3 regions of the Oceanobacter sp. ABM4_470 genome follow, and region 3 is predicted to be linked to each of the others. Evidence: predicted binding sites of a transcription regulator. Region 3 holds the regulator's gene; each other region holds the start of a gene.
What was found. The regulator FliA, encoded in region 3, starts transcription of late flagellar genes. The targets are predictions, from matches to a motif close to CTAAAGTTNNNNNNNNNNCNGCCGATA.
Positions count from the first base shown of each region.

Region 1: flgM (flagellar biosynthesis anti-sigma factor FlgM) is a predicted target of FliA. The motif match lies at 3,440-3,466, and genes of this name have one in related genera.
Region 2: ACXADJ_RS01295 (DUF5610 domain-containing protein) is a predicted target of FliA. The motif match lies at 1,655-1,681, and genes of this name have one in related genera.

Region 1 is NZ_JBSWTR010000001.1:635,102-640,417, forward strand. It holds gene ACXADJ_RS02755 (copper resistance system multicopper oxidase) at 1-367, shown strand, start outside; gene ACXADJ_RS02760 (copper resistance protein B) at 490-1,317, shown strand; gene ACXADJ_RS02765 (hypothetical protein) at 1,435-1,749, shown strand; gene ACXADJ_RS02770 (flagellar brake protein) at 1,754-2,539, opposite strand; gene flgN (flagellar export chaperone FlgN) at 2,563-3,063, opposite strand; gene flgM (flagellar biosynthesis anti-sigma factor FlgM) at 3,078-3,392, opposite strand; gene flgA (flagellar basal body P-ring formation chaperone FlgA) at 3,551-4,219, opposite strand; gene ACXADJ_RS02790 (chemotaxis protein CheV) at 4,351-5,277, shown strand.
Region 2 is NZ_JBSWTR010000001.1:298,989-304,304, reverse strand. It holds gene ACXADJ_RS01305 (LysR substrate-binding domain-containing protein) at 89-997, shown strand; gene ACXADJ_RS01300 (hypothetical protein) at 994-1,581, opposite strand; gene ACXADJ_RS01295 (DUF5610 domain-containing protein) at 1,750-2,916, shown strand; gene fdhA (formaldehyde dehydrogenase, glutathione-independent) at 3,087-4,283, opposite strand; gene ACXADJ_RS01285 (DUF2061 domain-containing protein) at 4,566-4,802, opposite strand; one part of gene ACXADJ_RS01280 (IS3 family transposase) at 5,128-5,316, shown strand, end outside.
Region 3 is NZ_JBSWTR010000001.1:2,237,961-2,243,276, forward strand. It holds gene ACXADJ_RS09785 (chemotaxis protein CheA) at 1-1,634, opposite strand, end outside; gene ACXADJ_RS09790 (protein phosphatase CheZ) at 1,647-2,423, opposite strand; gene cheY (chemotaxis response regulator CheY) at 2,440-2,814, opposite strand; gene ACXADJ_RS09800 (RNA polymerase sigma factor FliA) at 3,399-4,115, opposite strand; gene ACXADJ_RS09805 (MinD/ParA family protein) at 4,136-4,954, opposite strand; gene flhF (flagellar biosynthesis protein FlhF) at 4,957-5,316, opposite strand, start outside.

The DNA of each region.
Region 1 (5,316 bases), 1.6 Mb from region 3:
GGATCATCGCCTGCCGGAACGCGAAATCGAGCTGCACCTGACCGGTAATATGGAGCGCTACAGCTGGTCGTTTGATGGTCTGGAATTTGGCGATTCGACTCCGGTGCATTTCCGTTATGGCGAGCGCCTGCGAGTGATTTTGCACAACGACACCATGATGACTCATCCAATGCATATGCACGGTATGTGGAGCGAGCTGGAGAATGACCGTGGCGAGTTTCTGGCACGGTTGCACACCATTCCGGTACAGCCTGCCCAGCGCATCAGCTTTCAGGTAACGGCGGATGCTCTGGGTCGCTGGGCCTGGCATTGCCACCTGTTATTCCATATGGACGCCGGTATGTTCCGGGAGGTAGTCGTATCATGAAACTGACGATGAAAAAGACACCGTTGGTAGTGGCTGTGCTTTCGGTTATGAGTGCGACGGCTGGGTCTGTCTTGGCAGATGACGCTGTGTCTATGGATCACTCTGGAATGGATCACTCTGGAATGAATCATTCGCAGATGAATCATCCTGTAACGGGCCACGAAGGAATGGGCCATGACAGCATGAACCACGGCGAGATGAACCATGATATGTCTGGAATGCAAGGCGGCTCTGCACCGGCTAACGCCCGCGATCCTCATGCCTATTCCGGTGGTTACACCCTGACATCGGGTCCTTATGCCATGGAAGGTCCTCGTCAATTGGTACTGGCTGATGAACATTGGTTCTCGTCGCTGTCACTGGAGCAGCTGGGTATCAGTCGCAGCGGTGACGAAACCAGCAAGGTCGCTGAAGGTGAATACTGGATGGGTACGACCTGGGATCGTCTGGTACTGAGCTTTGACATCGACCGTTTGAACGGCGAAACCGAAGCCGAGCTGGGCGGCTATTGGCGCCATGCCATCACCGCGTTCTGGAATACCCAGTTGGGCGTTAAACACGAGCGGGGCGAAGACGATTCCCGCAACTGGGTCGGGGTGGGCTTTCAGGGGCTGGCGCCTTACTGGTTTGAATCCGAAGCCATGCTGTTCGTTGGTGAGCAGGGCGTGACCATGCTGGAGTTGAGCGCCGAATACGAGATCCTGCTAACCCAGCGCTGGATCATCGCCGTTGAAGCCGATGCCAATCTGGCGGGTAAGAATGATCCGGAAGGAGAGTTTGCCAGTGGCCTGGTATCTACCTCTGTGGCACCGCGTTTACGGTATGAAATCAGCCGTCAGTTTGCGCCCTATGTTGGTGTGCAGCGCAGCCACTGGTACGGCGATTCCGCTGACTTGCAGGAATCCCCAGCCGAAACAGCCTGGCAAGCTGGTGTTCGGTTGTGGTTTTAAATCCGTCTTTGGCAGTAAAACACCGAGTTGGTACGGCCCGTTTGCAGCACAGACCTGCTGTAAGCGGGCTGCTACCATGTTGGTATGCCGCTGTTTATCTCATCATGGGGAGTTCTAATGAAAACACAGCAATCATTAACCCGGCCTGCCGTGGCTATGCTGGTTACTCTGTTTGGCGCGGTTGTTAGCCTGAGCAGTCACACTGCGTGGGCTCATGGCGATAGCCACAAGGGGCTGGAAGACGAGTGGTATATGAATATTGAAAGTGTTGAGGACCTGGAGTCTGATCACCATGACCACACGGAGTCGAAGTCAGTTGCGAAAAGCGCATCCGGGGATCATCATTCGCAAGCCCAGCACTCGGAACAGGCTAGCCAGCAGCACCACAAGTCCGATGGTTCGGGTAGTCCGTCGTCAGAAGAACCGCAATAAGCGTTTATAAACCCGCTGACCCTGTCCCGGCCTCTGATTCGGCGTTGGCCTGATGGCGCTCTTCCCACTGGAAGTCGGCAATCAGTTTGCGAATGTAGCGTTGGGCATTGGACGACACCCGTGAAAAGACAAATCCGGCGCGGGTATTACCATCGTTATCTATGATCAGGTGACGCACTTCCAGGCCACAATCCATATGGTGCTGCTCGTTGAAGCGGATGGTCGCAGCGGCAATCGGGTTTAGCGCTTGCAGCTCATTCTTCAGGTCGCCACTGAACAGCGCTTTAAAGCCGGATTCCGACAGGTCGAGCAAACGCCCGCGGTGCTTGGGTACCACCAGCTCCGGGTCGGAGTGGTCAACTTCCGGAATTTCAATTAACACCTTATGGGCTGTGGGAATATTCACTCGGTACGCGCCGCGGCGCTGTACATATTCCAACGAGCTGGGGAACTCGCCCCGATAGCGGTTGGCATTCTTCATATAACGCAGACGGCCATCGGCTTCGAAGCGAATTTGCACGCCACGGCTTTCGCAAAACACACGAAAGCGTTTGCCCTGATGCAGCAACTGATTGCCTTCGGTGGGAATCAGGGCACTCATAAAGAAGCTGCGGGATTTCAGGTCGACATCGGAAAATCGGGTGCGAAATTGGGTACTTGAGCCATCAATCATAATCTCGACGTCTTTTTCCATCAGCACCAGCGCCCGCAATGCGCCATAGATGTCGGCGGTGTTGGTTAACTGGCTGTTTGGCGTATCTGGCTCAAAAGAGGCCGAGGCGTGTCCCATGAAATGCTCCTGCGTGTGGTTCTTCAGGCGGAGATGTAGCCGCCGCCGGTTCCACCCAGCTGACTTTGTCCCTGCTTATTATAAAGAATAGTCGACTGTTGCTTTTTGCCACGCAGAATTTCCAGCCGTTGTTGAACCCGGCGGCGATTTTTCAAAACAATATCCGACAGCCGGGCCGACAAGGTTCGGTTGCGCTCGTACCAGGCGGCAAGTTGTTGCCACAGGGAGCGAATGTCGGCGTGGTGTTGAATGGTGGGGTGCTGAAGAAAGGCTTCGGCCAATGGCAATTGGTGCTCGTTGAGCCATTGCAGCCGTTCGTTGGCCAGTTGGCTCAGGTGTTGAAGGCTGGCTGATTTGCGCCGCGCAGCGGCCTGCAGGGCTTCGGCATTGGGGTGACGCAGCAGGGTGAGTTCATCGGTCAGACGATGATGCAACAAACGGGCGTGGGCCAGCTCGGCCAGAATCAATGCACGCAGTTGTCCCGTTTGTTGGTCGTTCAATGGCAGGTTTGGGGTCTTGGACATGGCAAGTTACCGAATCAGTTGAGGCCTCCCTCAAAGTCCAGCATTTTTCCTGCCAACCTATCGTAATCGATTTTGTACTCACCGCTGTCGATAGCGCTGCGAATGCGTTCGACGGTGGCGTCATTGACTTCCGGCATTGAGCTGATTTCAGCTTCAATCTGCTGGATGGTTTTACCGCTGGCACTCAGTTTTACCTGATCGCTATAGCCGCTGTCAGAGCTGCCCGCTTGTTTGGCGCTGTCGGCACTGGTTGCGTCGGTCGCATCGTTGCTCCGCGCTGTTGAACGAGTGCTGTTGTCCACACCGCCCGTAAGCTTGTTAATGTTCATGTTGAAGTCTCCAAACCATTGCATTGAATGTACCCCTGCTATGAGTGTATCGGCCAGCCCTTCACCGACTTTAGAAAATATTTTAAAAATTTTTGCCGATCGTTTATTTGCTGCTATCACGCGTGCAGGCAGGTGTGTTGAGGCGGTGGCGAGGGTCCCTAACGCACTTCCACTTCGCCCGGCCCAACAACAGTTGCTGACACGACCTTTCCTGAACGCAAATTCCGTACCCGAAGCGATTTTCCCATGCGGCCACTGCCCAGCGCCTCAGCACGGGACTCGATCCTGATGGGCCCACGAACTACCAATACCCGGACATGCTGACCACGCTCGATCACCTGTGCAGGCCGCATCATATCGGGCGACAGCACCGTGCCCTGGCGCAGGTTGCGACGGAATTCCATGTGCTCCAGCTGGTTAGCATCTAGCACATAGCCCTGGGTTAAATCGCCCAGGTCCTGTTCGGCAAAATGGATACTGGCGGCGTCGATTGGTTCGCCGGAGTTGACGGTGCGCGTCAGAATTGCGACGGGTTGCATCACATGCAACTGCACAGCGACAAATTGTTGCCACCAGGGTGAACGGCACACCAGTTCGACGCCGTTTCGACCCGGTTGGATGGGGCGTGTCAGAGAGGTTTCTATTTCTCCCTGGCAGCCTGGTAGCTGATAAGAAGCGCTGATGGAGGGCAGGCTGATACTGGCCTGTGCGCTATCGCCGCCAATAGCCTGCCACTGCTTTAGCAATGTCTGCTGCAACGTCTGTTGCCAGCCTGCGTGTGCCCAAACAGGCAGTGCCAACAGAAACAATACAAATATCCTACCCATGTTCCAGTTCTCTACTATGCTGATTAATGACTGATTTGAAACGTCATGATTCTGGCGATTAACCAGCGTGAGTGAATGTCCCACACAGGGTTTTGCAAGCGCTGTGCCGAATTACCTTTTGGGAGCTTTTTATGGCCGGTGTGTTAGATACGGTAAACCAGCGAACGCAACTGGTCGGTGAGAACCGGCTGGAGTTGCTGTTGTTCCGCGTCAACGGGCGGCAGGTCTACGGCATCAACGTGTTCAAGGTGAAGGAGGTACTGCAATGTCCTCCCTTGACCGTATTACCTGGCAGCAATCCGGTGGTTCGCGGGGTCGCTCATATTCGTTCGGGCACCATTCCGATCATGGATATGAGTATGGCCACGGGGAACGCGGGTTTGACCGATTTGAAAAATGCCTTCGTCATCATTACCGAGTACAACGGTAAGACGCAGGGCTTTCTGGTTGGCGGTGTGGAACGCATCGTCAATATGAACTGGGAAGAGATTCATCCACCACCGAAGGGTACGGGTAAAGAGCATTACCTCACCGCGGTAACCCGCGTTGAGAAGGAACTGGTGGAAATCATTGATGTGGAGAAAATCCTCGCTGAGGTGTCGCCAATCAACGAAGAAATCAGTGCAGGCGTTGTGACTGAGTCCGTTCAGGAACGAGCCAGACAAAAACGCGTGCTTATTGTGGATGACTCCAAGATTGCGCGTAAGCAGATTACCCGCTGTCTGGAGAACATTGGCGTCGAAGTGGTGTCTTTGAATGACGGGCGCCAGGCTTGGGAACATCTTTATGACATGGTGGAAGAGGGGCAGTCGCCTCAGGAAACCTACATGATGATGATCTCGGATATCGAAATGCCGGAGATGGACGGCTATACGCTGGTCACCCGCATTCGTTCCGACTCCCGTATGAGCGGTTTTTACGTGGTGTTGCACTCCTCACTCAGTGGGGTATTCAATAAAGCCATGGTCGAGAAGGTGGGGGCAGATGACTTCATCGCCAAATTCGACCCTGACGTGTTGGCAGCCCAGGTAACCGGTCGCGTGGAAGCGGGCGTATGACAAGGACTACCGTGTGTTAGAAAAACGGCCAGGTACGGC
Region 2 (5,316 bases), 1.9 Mb from region 3:
TAAATTATCAGTTCGTGGAGGATTCTAGTTTTTATCGATTTGGTTATAATCCCGTAAATTAGCAATTGATCTTTACGAGACAGTAAAAATGGCGCAATGGGAAGGGGTTCGTGAGTTCGTCGCAGTAGCGGAAACCAACAGTTTTACCGAAGCCGCCAACCGCCTGAAGCTGTCTGTGGCACAGGTCAGCCGCCAGGTCGCGGCACTGGAAGCCCGTCTCGACAGCGAATTACTGCATCGTACCACCCGCAAGGTGTCAGTCACCGAAGCCGGACAGCTGTTCTATCAACATTGTCGCCCATTACTCGATGGCCTCGAAGAAGCCGAACGGGCGCTCAGTTCATTAAGCCACAAAGCCAGTGGCCTGATCCGCCTGACTGCGCCATTTACCTTCGGTGAGGGACATATTTCGCCGCTGCTGAACGAATTTCTGGTGCAACACCCGCAAGTGCAGCTGGAATGCCAGCTCACCAACCAGAAAGTCGACCTGATTGACGGTGGCTTCGACCTCGCCATTCGACTCGGCAAACTCGAAGACTCTTCGATGAAAGCCCGGCGCCTTTCCACCCGCCAACTGCACCTGTGCGCCTCACCGGAATACCTGAAAAACCACGGCGAGCCGCATTCGCTCTCGGAACTGGAACACCACAACTGCCTGCTTGGCACACTCGACTACTGGCGCTTTCGCGAAAACGGCAAGGAACGCATTCTGCGCGTGAACGGCAGCATCAAAACCAACGCTGGGCTTGCACTGGTCGATGCCGCACACAAGGGGCTGGGGCTGGTGCAACTGCCCGACTACTACGTGCGTTGGCATCTGGAAAAAGGCTGCCTGGTAGAACTGCTGCCGCAATTCCGCCCTGAACCAGAAGGCATCTGGGCGCTGTATCCCCACGGCCGTCATCTGTCGACCAAGGTGCGGCTGTTGGTGGATTTCCTGGCGGAGCGGCTGGCAAGCGCGCCTGCGGTGAGCGCGTTCAATAGCCACGATCATTAATGATGGCCGTGACTGCCGGAATGAGATGTGTCACCTCCCATGTATCCACGCAACATCATGTATTGATGAATCTGGTGACGAGACAGCAGTTCGGTTTGCAGCAAATGGGTTCGTAAATGCTCGGCGCGCAGCTTGGCTTCAACTTGCGCAGCAGCCAAAACCAGCTTGTCCAGACTGGCCGAGTTGATGTTTTTCTCGGCGAATGCTTCGTCTAACGCCTGCTCAGCCGCCACCAGTTTCGCGCCCAACTGTTGAAATTTAGCCACCGCCTTTTGCTTAAGTACTTCCGTGGACTCTCGTTGCTGCTGACTCAGTTTCAGTGCATCAGCCAACTCCAGAACATGCACAGGGCCGGGGTAACCGTTAAGCTCCGCCGCTTTGGCATAGCCCAACCCTTTACCCTGCAACAGACCAGCAACCCGATCCTCTGGAAGCGCTTTGATGCTGCGATTTTGCTGTCCTTCGTAGGGAGAAGCCGTGGTGTGCCCAGCCACTTGATGTTGTTGAGCAGCGGCGCTAACGGCAGAGATCAAAGCAGCAGACATCAAAACAGCAGTGAACAATACAGATCTGAAAAGCTTCATGGCTAAATTCCAATGTCGATATAAACAAGCAGTAGTCTACACAATTGCGGACTGACCCATACCGAAAAACATCCTAAAGCCGTCCAGTAAACAGCCGATACCCTTCAGATCAAATACCTCGCAGCGGCTTCACATCTGGCTGCCGCGGTCCTGAAGGGAGGTCGCACCATGATCGATTTCAATAATTTTGTGTCTGGCAAAGGCTATCAGTCCAGCCAAACTCTGGGCTCCAGCACAGCGCGCTCCGACAACGCCCGCCAAGCCGAGGCCAAAGCTGAACCTGGAGAGGTAACCGAAACTGACAGCGGCTCTGGCATCCAGCTGGGCGAACGGGTAGACCCGGAAACCACCGCCAACAACATTCTGGAATTTGTCTCCCGCGGGATCGACAACCTGAAAGCCCAGGGGGCATCGGAAGAGCGGATTCAAGCACGTTTGGAAGCCGCCCGCGAAGGCGTCGCCAAAGGTTATGCCGAAGCTACTGAAATGCTCGATGGCATGGGCTTGTTGAGCGAAGACCTGGAATCTGAAATCGCCACCTCTCGCTCCATTGTCGACAGCAGCCTGGCCGACCTCAGCAGCCTCGAAAACTACCTGAACCAGAACAACACTGACGACGTCGCCGAGAGCCAACAACTGACCGTTAGCGCACTGATGTCGTCAGTGTCTTCTGCCAGCGCCAGTGGCAACACCGGTGCCGTTCAGAACAGCGCCAACTACAGCCGCGCCGACAGCAGCAATACCTTCGCGCTGGAAGTGCAAACTCGCGACGGCGACACCGTAACCGTGTACTACGAACAGAACAGCAGCATGGAAGAAGCCTCATCCAACGGCAGTTATGCGTTCTCTTCCCTGCAAGATCAGGCCTTCAGCTTCAGTGTGGAAGGCGAGCTGGACGATGGTGAAATGGAAGCCTTGAATGGCTTGTTCAAACAGGTGGAAAGCCTCAGCAACCAGTTCTTCGCTGGCAACATGGGTGAAGCCATCAAGCAGGCCATGGACATTGGCTACGACAGCACGGAACTGGCCGCCTTCAGCCTCGACCTCAGCCAAAGCCGCGCCGTGCAAACCACCAGCGCCTATCAATCAGGTTATGGTGCAGACAACAGCTCAGCCCCTACCGAAAGCCTGGAATCGGTCAAAGGCCCACTGGCTAACTACGTCGAAAGCGTACTGGCGGCCGCCGAGCAATCCAACCCGTTTGAAAATGTACTGGATATGATGGGGACCATGGCCGAAAGCCTGGTGGGCTCCGACAACGACCACCTGAGCGCCTTCCGCCAGTTTAATCAGGCATTGGTGGATTTAAGTAACGCCCGCAATGAGCTGATCTAATAAGGACACGAAAGCCTCATTCCCGATGCAAGCTTTCGCGTCCCGATTTGAACAGCGATGGACTCTGAATCTCGCCGGAGGTCGTCCAGAATAACGGTGATGCTGTAGGAGGGAATTCATTCCCGATATAGAGGATGGGCTCGAGTGCCCATCGTCCACAACCATCTCGCTTACGACCTCACCATACCGTGTGGATCGATCACAAATTTCTTCGCCGCACCGCCATCAAACGCCTCATAGCCCTTCGGCGCATCGTCCAGAGAAATCACCTCAACGTTAACTGCCTTGGCGATTTGCAGCTTGTCGAACAGGATCGCCTGCATCAGGCCACGGTGATACTTCATTACCGGGCACTGACCAGTGTGGAAAGAATGCGACTTCGCCCAACCCAAACCAAAACGCATGCTCAGGGAACCCTGACGAGCGCTTTCATCTTCCGCACCCGGGTCTTCAGTTACGTACAGGCCTGGAATACCAATCTGGCCACCGGCACGGGTGTGCTCCATGGCAGAGTTCAGAACGGTAGCCGGTGCTTCGGTCTGGTGACCACAGCCACAGGCGTGGGCTTCGAAGCCTACACAGTCAACGAAACAATCCACTTCACGTTCACCCAGAATCGCTTCGAACTTGTCGCCCATGTCGCCATCGGCTTTCAGGTCGATGGTTTCACAACCGAACGAACGCGCCTGTTCAAGACGCTCTTCAATCATGTCGCCAACAATCACACAGGCCGCACCCAGCAAATGCGCAGACGCCGCAGCTGCCAAACCCACAGGGCCAGCGCCAGCAATATAAACCGTGCTACCTGCGGTAACACCCGCCGTCACACAACCGTGGAAACCGGTTGGCAGGATGTCCGACAGCAGCGTCAGATCCTGAATTTTTTCCATGGCGTGATCGCCATCAGGGAATTTCAGCAGGTTGAAGTCGGCGTAAGGCACCATAACGTACTCAGCCTGACCACCTACCCAGCCGCCCATGTCCACGTAGCCGTATGCGGCACCCGGACGAGCAGGATTCACGTTCAAACAAATACCGGTCAGACCTTCCTTACAGTTGCGGCAGCGGCCACAAGCAATGTTGAACGGTACAGAAACGATGTCACCTTCCTTGATGAACTCAACGTCGCGGCCGGTTTCAATCACCAAACCGGTAATTTCATGGCCCAGAACCATACCGGCAGGCGCGGTGGTACGACCGCGCACCATGTGCTGATCACTGCCACAGATGTTGGTGGTGATTACTTGCAGAATTACACCGTGCTCGCACTTGCGATCGCCCAGCGCCAGCTCCGGATAAGCAATGTTCTGAACTTCGACCTTGCCCGGGCCCTGATAGATAACACCGCGATTGCTCTTGTTACACATAACCTGAATTCCTGTTTGGCGATTTGTTTTTTTTGGTGCCCGAAGCCAGTCATCCCGAACAGGTGCTGGCCAAAGTAATGTCCACTTTGCTCATCCGGGGGCAATCACGATATGCCTGTGCAACGAGCTGCAATGGTCGAAAAACGGCAGCGGAATTCGTACACAAACAAGAAGAAAGGTTAATTCGGGACAAAATAACAAAAACGCCAAGACAGAACGGCGGGTAACCAAACAAGCTACCCGCCATCCTGAGGAGATAAAAAAGTTATATCATAACAATAATCAGCGGCCAACACCTTCTGCCTGAACCGCCATCAAACCGTCGATGGTTTGCTCGCCCACGCCCTGGATTTTCTCCTTCATGTTCCAGGCCATTTCGTGGAAGTAAAACGCCACCGTATTAATGGCTGGCTCAATCAAGGCCACCAGGCCGCCTACCAGCAAATCACCGGTCAGGGCGTAAGCCACAGTGAAGGCAACAGAAAAGTGCATTACCGCGAAAGTCAGTGTCTTGGTCATGGGTAGCTCCTGTGCCAACTCTGGTTGGCTGTGTTTGGAAGACACTGTTAATTTAGGCTTTGGCTATCAATTTTAGAAATCAAATAAACCGATGCAATTGATAGTGTTTTGGCTATCAGAAATCAAAAAACGATAGCAAACACCAAAACCCATTCACTCTCACCCGAACTACGCGTCCAAACTACGCGCTTGAACTAAACGCCCGAGCTCCCCACCCCAAACCCCAACCTGAAACTGCCTGCCTCGCTGTAACCCTCACAGTGTAGTGGTTCAATAATCTCGGACACCCAGATAGGTGGTAATCTTGCCGCCAAAGAGGTGTTCAATGAAAAGACAACGTCGTTCCTTCACTCCTGAGTTCAAACTCGAAGCAGCCAGCCTTGTTCTCGATCAGGGGTATTCCATTCCGCAGGCCAGTAAATCGCTGGACGTGGGTGAGACAGCCCTTCGCCGATGGGTTGACCAGCTTCGTGAAGAACGTGGTGGCAAAACGCCAAGCTCCAAGGCCATGACG
Region 3 (5,316 bases):
CCTTTTTCAACTGCCTTACGGCGCAGCAGGTTGGCGTCCATCCCTTTACCGTCATCCTGAATTTGCAGCAGGATATGGTCACCTTCCTGTTGCGCTGACAGCACCACATGGCCTACCCGAGGCTTGCCGGATTCTTCCCGTTCAGACGGAGTTTCAACCCCGTGGTCAACCGAGTTACGCACAAGGTGAACCAGTGGGTCAGCCAGTGCCTCAACCAGGTTTTTATCCAGGTCGGTTTCTTCACCGCGCAGCTCAAGGTTGATTTCTTTCTTCAGCTGGCGGGCCAGATCCCGTACCACTCGAGGGAAACGACCAAATACTTTCTTGATCGGCTGCATCCGGGTTTTCATCACGGATGTTTGCAGATCACCGGTAACCACATCGAGGTTGGCCACCGCTTTCGACATCGACTCGTCGGAGCTGTTGAGGCCCAGACGTACCAATCGGTTACGTACCAGTACCAGCTCACCGACCATGTTCATGATGTCGTCAAGACGCTTGGTATCCACACGCACGGTGGCTTCCCCACCCGCGTCCTTGTCGTTTTTGGCAGGTGCTCGCGCTGCTGGCGGCTTGCCTCCAGCGGCGCCTCCGCCGGCGGCAGCCGGTGCCGCGGGTTTGGCTGCCGGGGCAGCAGGCTTGCTTTCCGGCGCGGGCTTGCTTTCGGATACAGGCGCAGCCGGTGGTGGTGCAGCCACTGGGGCAGCAGGAGGCTCTGGTGTTGGTTCAGGAGCAGCTGGTGCAGCCGCTTCTTCCCCATTCGCAAAGCTGTGTTTGCCCTTGCCGTGCAAGCGGTCCAACAACTCTTCAAATTCAGAGTCGGTAATCAGGTCATCACCGCCACCGCTTGGCGCGGCAGCTGGTTCTGGCGCCGCCGGTGCCGGAGTGCTTTCAGCAGCCGGTGCCGCAGCGCCGTGCTTGCCTTTGCCGTGAATCTGATCCAGCAGGGCTTCAAATTCGTCTTCGGTAATTTCATCGTCACCGCTGGCGCCAGCGCCTGGCATGTCGAACAAATCGTCGTCTGCCGCCGCTGCCGGAGCCGGGGCCTGACCGGTACCGTCTTCATCCAACGCCGACAATAACTGCTCAAACTCGTCGTCAGTGATATCGGCATCAGGGGCACCCGCGTCTGCTTGACCAGCCGTCTGACCAACCTCTGGCGCAGCCGCCTCCACAGGAGCAGCCGGGGCTTCTGCCGCAGGCTCCGGTGGTTGCTCTGGCAAGGGCTCCAGCTCGTCGGCGGTTTGTGGCTCGGCCAGCTTGTGCAGCTGATGAATCAATTCCGGGTCTGCGGGTTCTGGCATCACGCCGGAACGAACGTCATCAAACATGGCGTTGACCGAGTCAAGCGCCTGTAACACCACGTCCATCAGGTCGGAGTTCACACCCCGCAAGCCGTTCCGCAAGGTGTCGAACACGTTTTCAGCAGCGTGACAGCAGTCCACCAGTGGGGTCAGTTGCAGGAAGCCTGCACCACCCTTTACTGTGTGGAATCCACGGAAAATGGCGTTCAGCAAATCGTTGTCATCAGGGCGTTGTTCCAGCTCAACCAACTGCTCGGACAACAGCTCAAGAATCTCGCCTGCCTCTACCAGAAAATCCTGAAGAATCTCTTCATCAGCATCGAAGCTCATCTACCTGCTCCTTTAGAAACCCAAACTGGATAACAGGTCATCAACGTCATCCTGACTGGCGACCACGCCATCTACACTTTTATCAATCTGAGGACCTTCTGCCTTGATCGGTGATTCCGGCTCGGCCTCGGGTTCTGCATCCAGCCCATGGTGTTGAATGCCCGTGATCTTATCCACGGTGCCTGCCATCACCACCAGGTTCACCAGCTGGGATTCGACGTCACGCACCAGGGTGCCGACTTTCTGAATCACCTGGCCGGTCAAATCCTGAAAGTCCTGTGCCAGCAGAATCTCGTTAAACTGATTCTTTATTTGCCGGGACTGGCTTTCGCTTTGGGCCAAAAAGTCTTGTATATCCTTGGTTAACGCCCGAAATTCGGTGGGCTTGAGTTCCTTATTCAGAAACTTTTGCCACTGCTCACCCAGCTCTGCTGCGCGCTCATTCATTTCGGAAGCCAACGGAATGCCTTCGTCCACCAGATCCATGGTGCGGTTGGCCGACTTGTCGGTCATTTCGATCACGTAGGAGAGCTTGTCGGTGGCTTTTTCAATCTCCGAGCCAGCCCCTACGGTTTCGATATTGAGGTTTTTGATCGACTCGTGCAGCGCCCGCGTCAGACGGCCGATCTCTTCGTACAATGTTTTGTCACGAACATCGTTCAATTGGCTAACCAGTGACACGGCGTGGGTCAACTCCCCCCGCTCGATGCTCTCGACCATATTCTGGGCCAGAGTCTTCATTTCCTCACTGGTGGCCTGAGCGATAACAGGCTGATTGCTTTCAGACATGGTTTACATCCCTGGGTTAGCCTTCAACACGCTCAAAGATCTTTTCAATCTTTTCTTTCAGCACCGCCGCAGTGAAAGGTTTCACTACGTAACCGTTCACACCGGCCTGCGCCGCTGCGACGATCTGTTCTCGCTTGGCCTCGGCGGTTACCATCAGCACCGGCAGGCTTCGCAAGCGTTCGTCTGCCCGAACTTTCTGTAACAGCTCGATACCGGTCATGCCAGGCATGTTCCAGTCGGTGACCAGAAAATCGAAGTCGCCCTGCTGCAGCATCGGCAAGGCAGTTGAGCCATCATCCGCTTCAGAGGTATTGGTAAATCCCAAATCCCGCAGCAGATTCTTAACGATGCGTCTCATCGTAGAGAAATCATCAACGATGAGAATTTTCATGTTCTTGTCCAAAACGACCTCCAATTATCGACTTCACTCACAAGCCGTACTTGCTACCCGAACACGCCTTGGCGTAAGGGCTTTAAAGGAAGTGTAGACCCACTCTGGCGGTTATCCAGAAACTCGGTAACAGTTTTCAACAAGTTGAATCAATTGGGCTTTTTTCTGCGCGCAGGGCTGTAAATCAGCCCATGCATCGGCAGCAGGAAGGGATAGGACAGGGGCTATAGTGAGCTATAAAGAGCTATAGACAGAGACAGAGACAGAGCCATAGCAAAGCTCAGCAGCCCTGTTTTGGTTAAGGGGACATCTATTTAATCCGGTGCTCACTCTGGGCTGCCGGATGGTTTCGAATCACGAAGCCGACTTGCAGGCCTGACGGGTCAAGTCAAAAGTCGGCGACACAGAGTCGAGATCATCCGGCAGCCCCCGCAGGGCGCGGGTTGCCGCCGCCCAGTGCGGTGTTGACGAACTTGAAAAGGACTCGTCATTTCGCTGCATTCGTCGCCTTGCACTGAACAACGGCAACACTCGCGCAGAGCCGTGCAGGATTAAATAGATGTCCCCTTAAAGCCAGAGACTGGCTAATCGAGCCAGCCGCCAAGGCGAGAGCGCAGTCGGTGGGCAGCCTGACTGTGTATCTGGCACACCCGGCTTTCACTGACGCCCAGCACTGCGCCAATCTCCTTGAGGTTCAATTCTTCGTCGTAGTACAACGCCAGCACCAGTTGCTCGCGTTCCGGCAACTCCTTGATGGCGTCGGCCAGTTGGCGCTGAAACGCCCCTCGCTCAACCCCGTGGGAGGGATCATCGTTGTCGTCGTCCATCATGGCATCGACGGCGCTGTCGTTGTTTTCCAGCATTTCTTCGTAACTGAACAGCCGACAGCTGGCGCTGTCGCGCAGTACCCCATGATATTCATCGGTACTCATGCCCAGCCGTTCAGCCACTTCGCTGTCTTCAGCGTCGCGGCCTTTTTCACTTTCGATTTCGTGAATGGCGTCGCTGATCCTGCGGGTATTACGGTGCACCGAGCGGGGCGCCCAGTCACCGCGCCGCATTTCGTCCAGCATGGCGCCTCGAATGCGAATACCGGCGTAGGTTTCAAAGCTGGCGCCCTTGTCGCCATCGTATTTACGGGCAGCTTCCAGCAGGCCAATCATGCCCGCCTGAATCAGGTCGTTCAGTTGCACCGAGTCGGGTAATCGCCCCATCAAATGATGGGCAATGCGTTTTACCAGCGTGGCATGCTCCCGAACGCGCTCGTCGACGCTGTTCTTTTCTACTGCGGCATAGGCCATACAACTCGTGTGATTCACTGTCAGGCTCCGATCTGTTGCTGCACCAGTCGATCAACAAAAAATTCCAGGTGACCCCGTGGGGTAGCCGGTAACGGCCAGGCATCCACTTTTTTGGCCAGCGCCCTGAATGCCGTTGCAGCCCGCGAACGCGGATAGGCTTCAACCACTGCTTTCTGCCGCTGCACCGCGCGTTTGACGGCGTCGTCTTGCGGCACTGCGCCAACGTATTGCAGGGCAACGTCGAGGAAGCGGTCCGTCACTTTGGTGAGCTTGCCAAACAGTGCGTGGCCGTCTTGTGGGGTACGCACCATGTTGGCAACGATGCGGAAGCGAAACATGTCGTAGTCCCGGTTCAGCAGTTTGATCTGAGCATAGGCATCGGTAATGGACGTCGGCTCGTCGGTCACCACCATCAGTACTTCCTGAGCGGCACAGACAAAGCTGATCACGGTGTCGGAAATTCCTGCGGCGGTGTCCACAATCAATACGTCGATGTCGTCCGCCAGCTCGCTGAATGCCTGAATCAGACCCGCGTGCTCCATGGTGTTCAGCTGCGACAGCTTCTGGGTACCCGACGCCGCCGGCACAATGCGAATGCCACCCGGCCCGCGAACCATGATGTCGCGCAGGTCACACTCCCCTGCCAACACATTTTCGATGGTTTTGGAGGAGCTGATCCCCAGCAGAATGTCGATGTTGGCAAGGCCCAAGTCGGCATCCAGCACCACCACCCGACGGCCGAGTTCAGCCAGGCCGATGGCCAGATTGACCGAGAGGTTACTTTTGCCAACCCCGCCCTTGCCGCCAGTTACTGCGATTACCTGAACTGGATGTGCCATAACTACTGAACTCCGTGTTGTGAACCGGATTGCTGACCAAAACGACCGGATACGGTCGCTTGCCAGCGTGTACGTGCCATCCGCGCCATTTGCTCGGATAGTTTGACCAGCTTGCCCGCGTCGGGGTAATGCAAGTCGTCCGGGATATGTGGACCATCAGCCACCATCACTACCGGCGTGCGGGTCAATGCCGCAACGCTCATGGCAGGACCGAGGCTGAAGCATTCGTCCAGCTTGGTGAAAATGCAGCCGGCCAGACCGGCATCTTTGTAGTGCTCGTAATTTTCTTGCAAACAACGTCCCTGACTGGTCAATGGCAGTGTCAGCAGGCAACGCAGTCGAGGGCCCTTGCCCTGACGGTT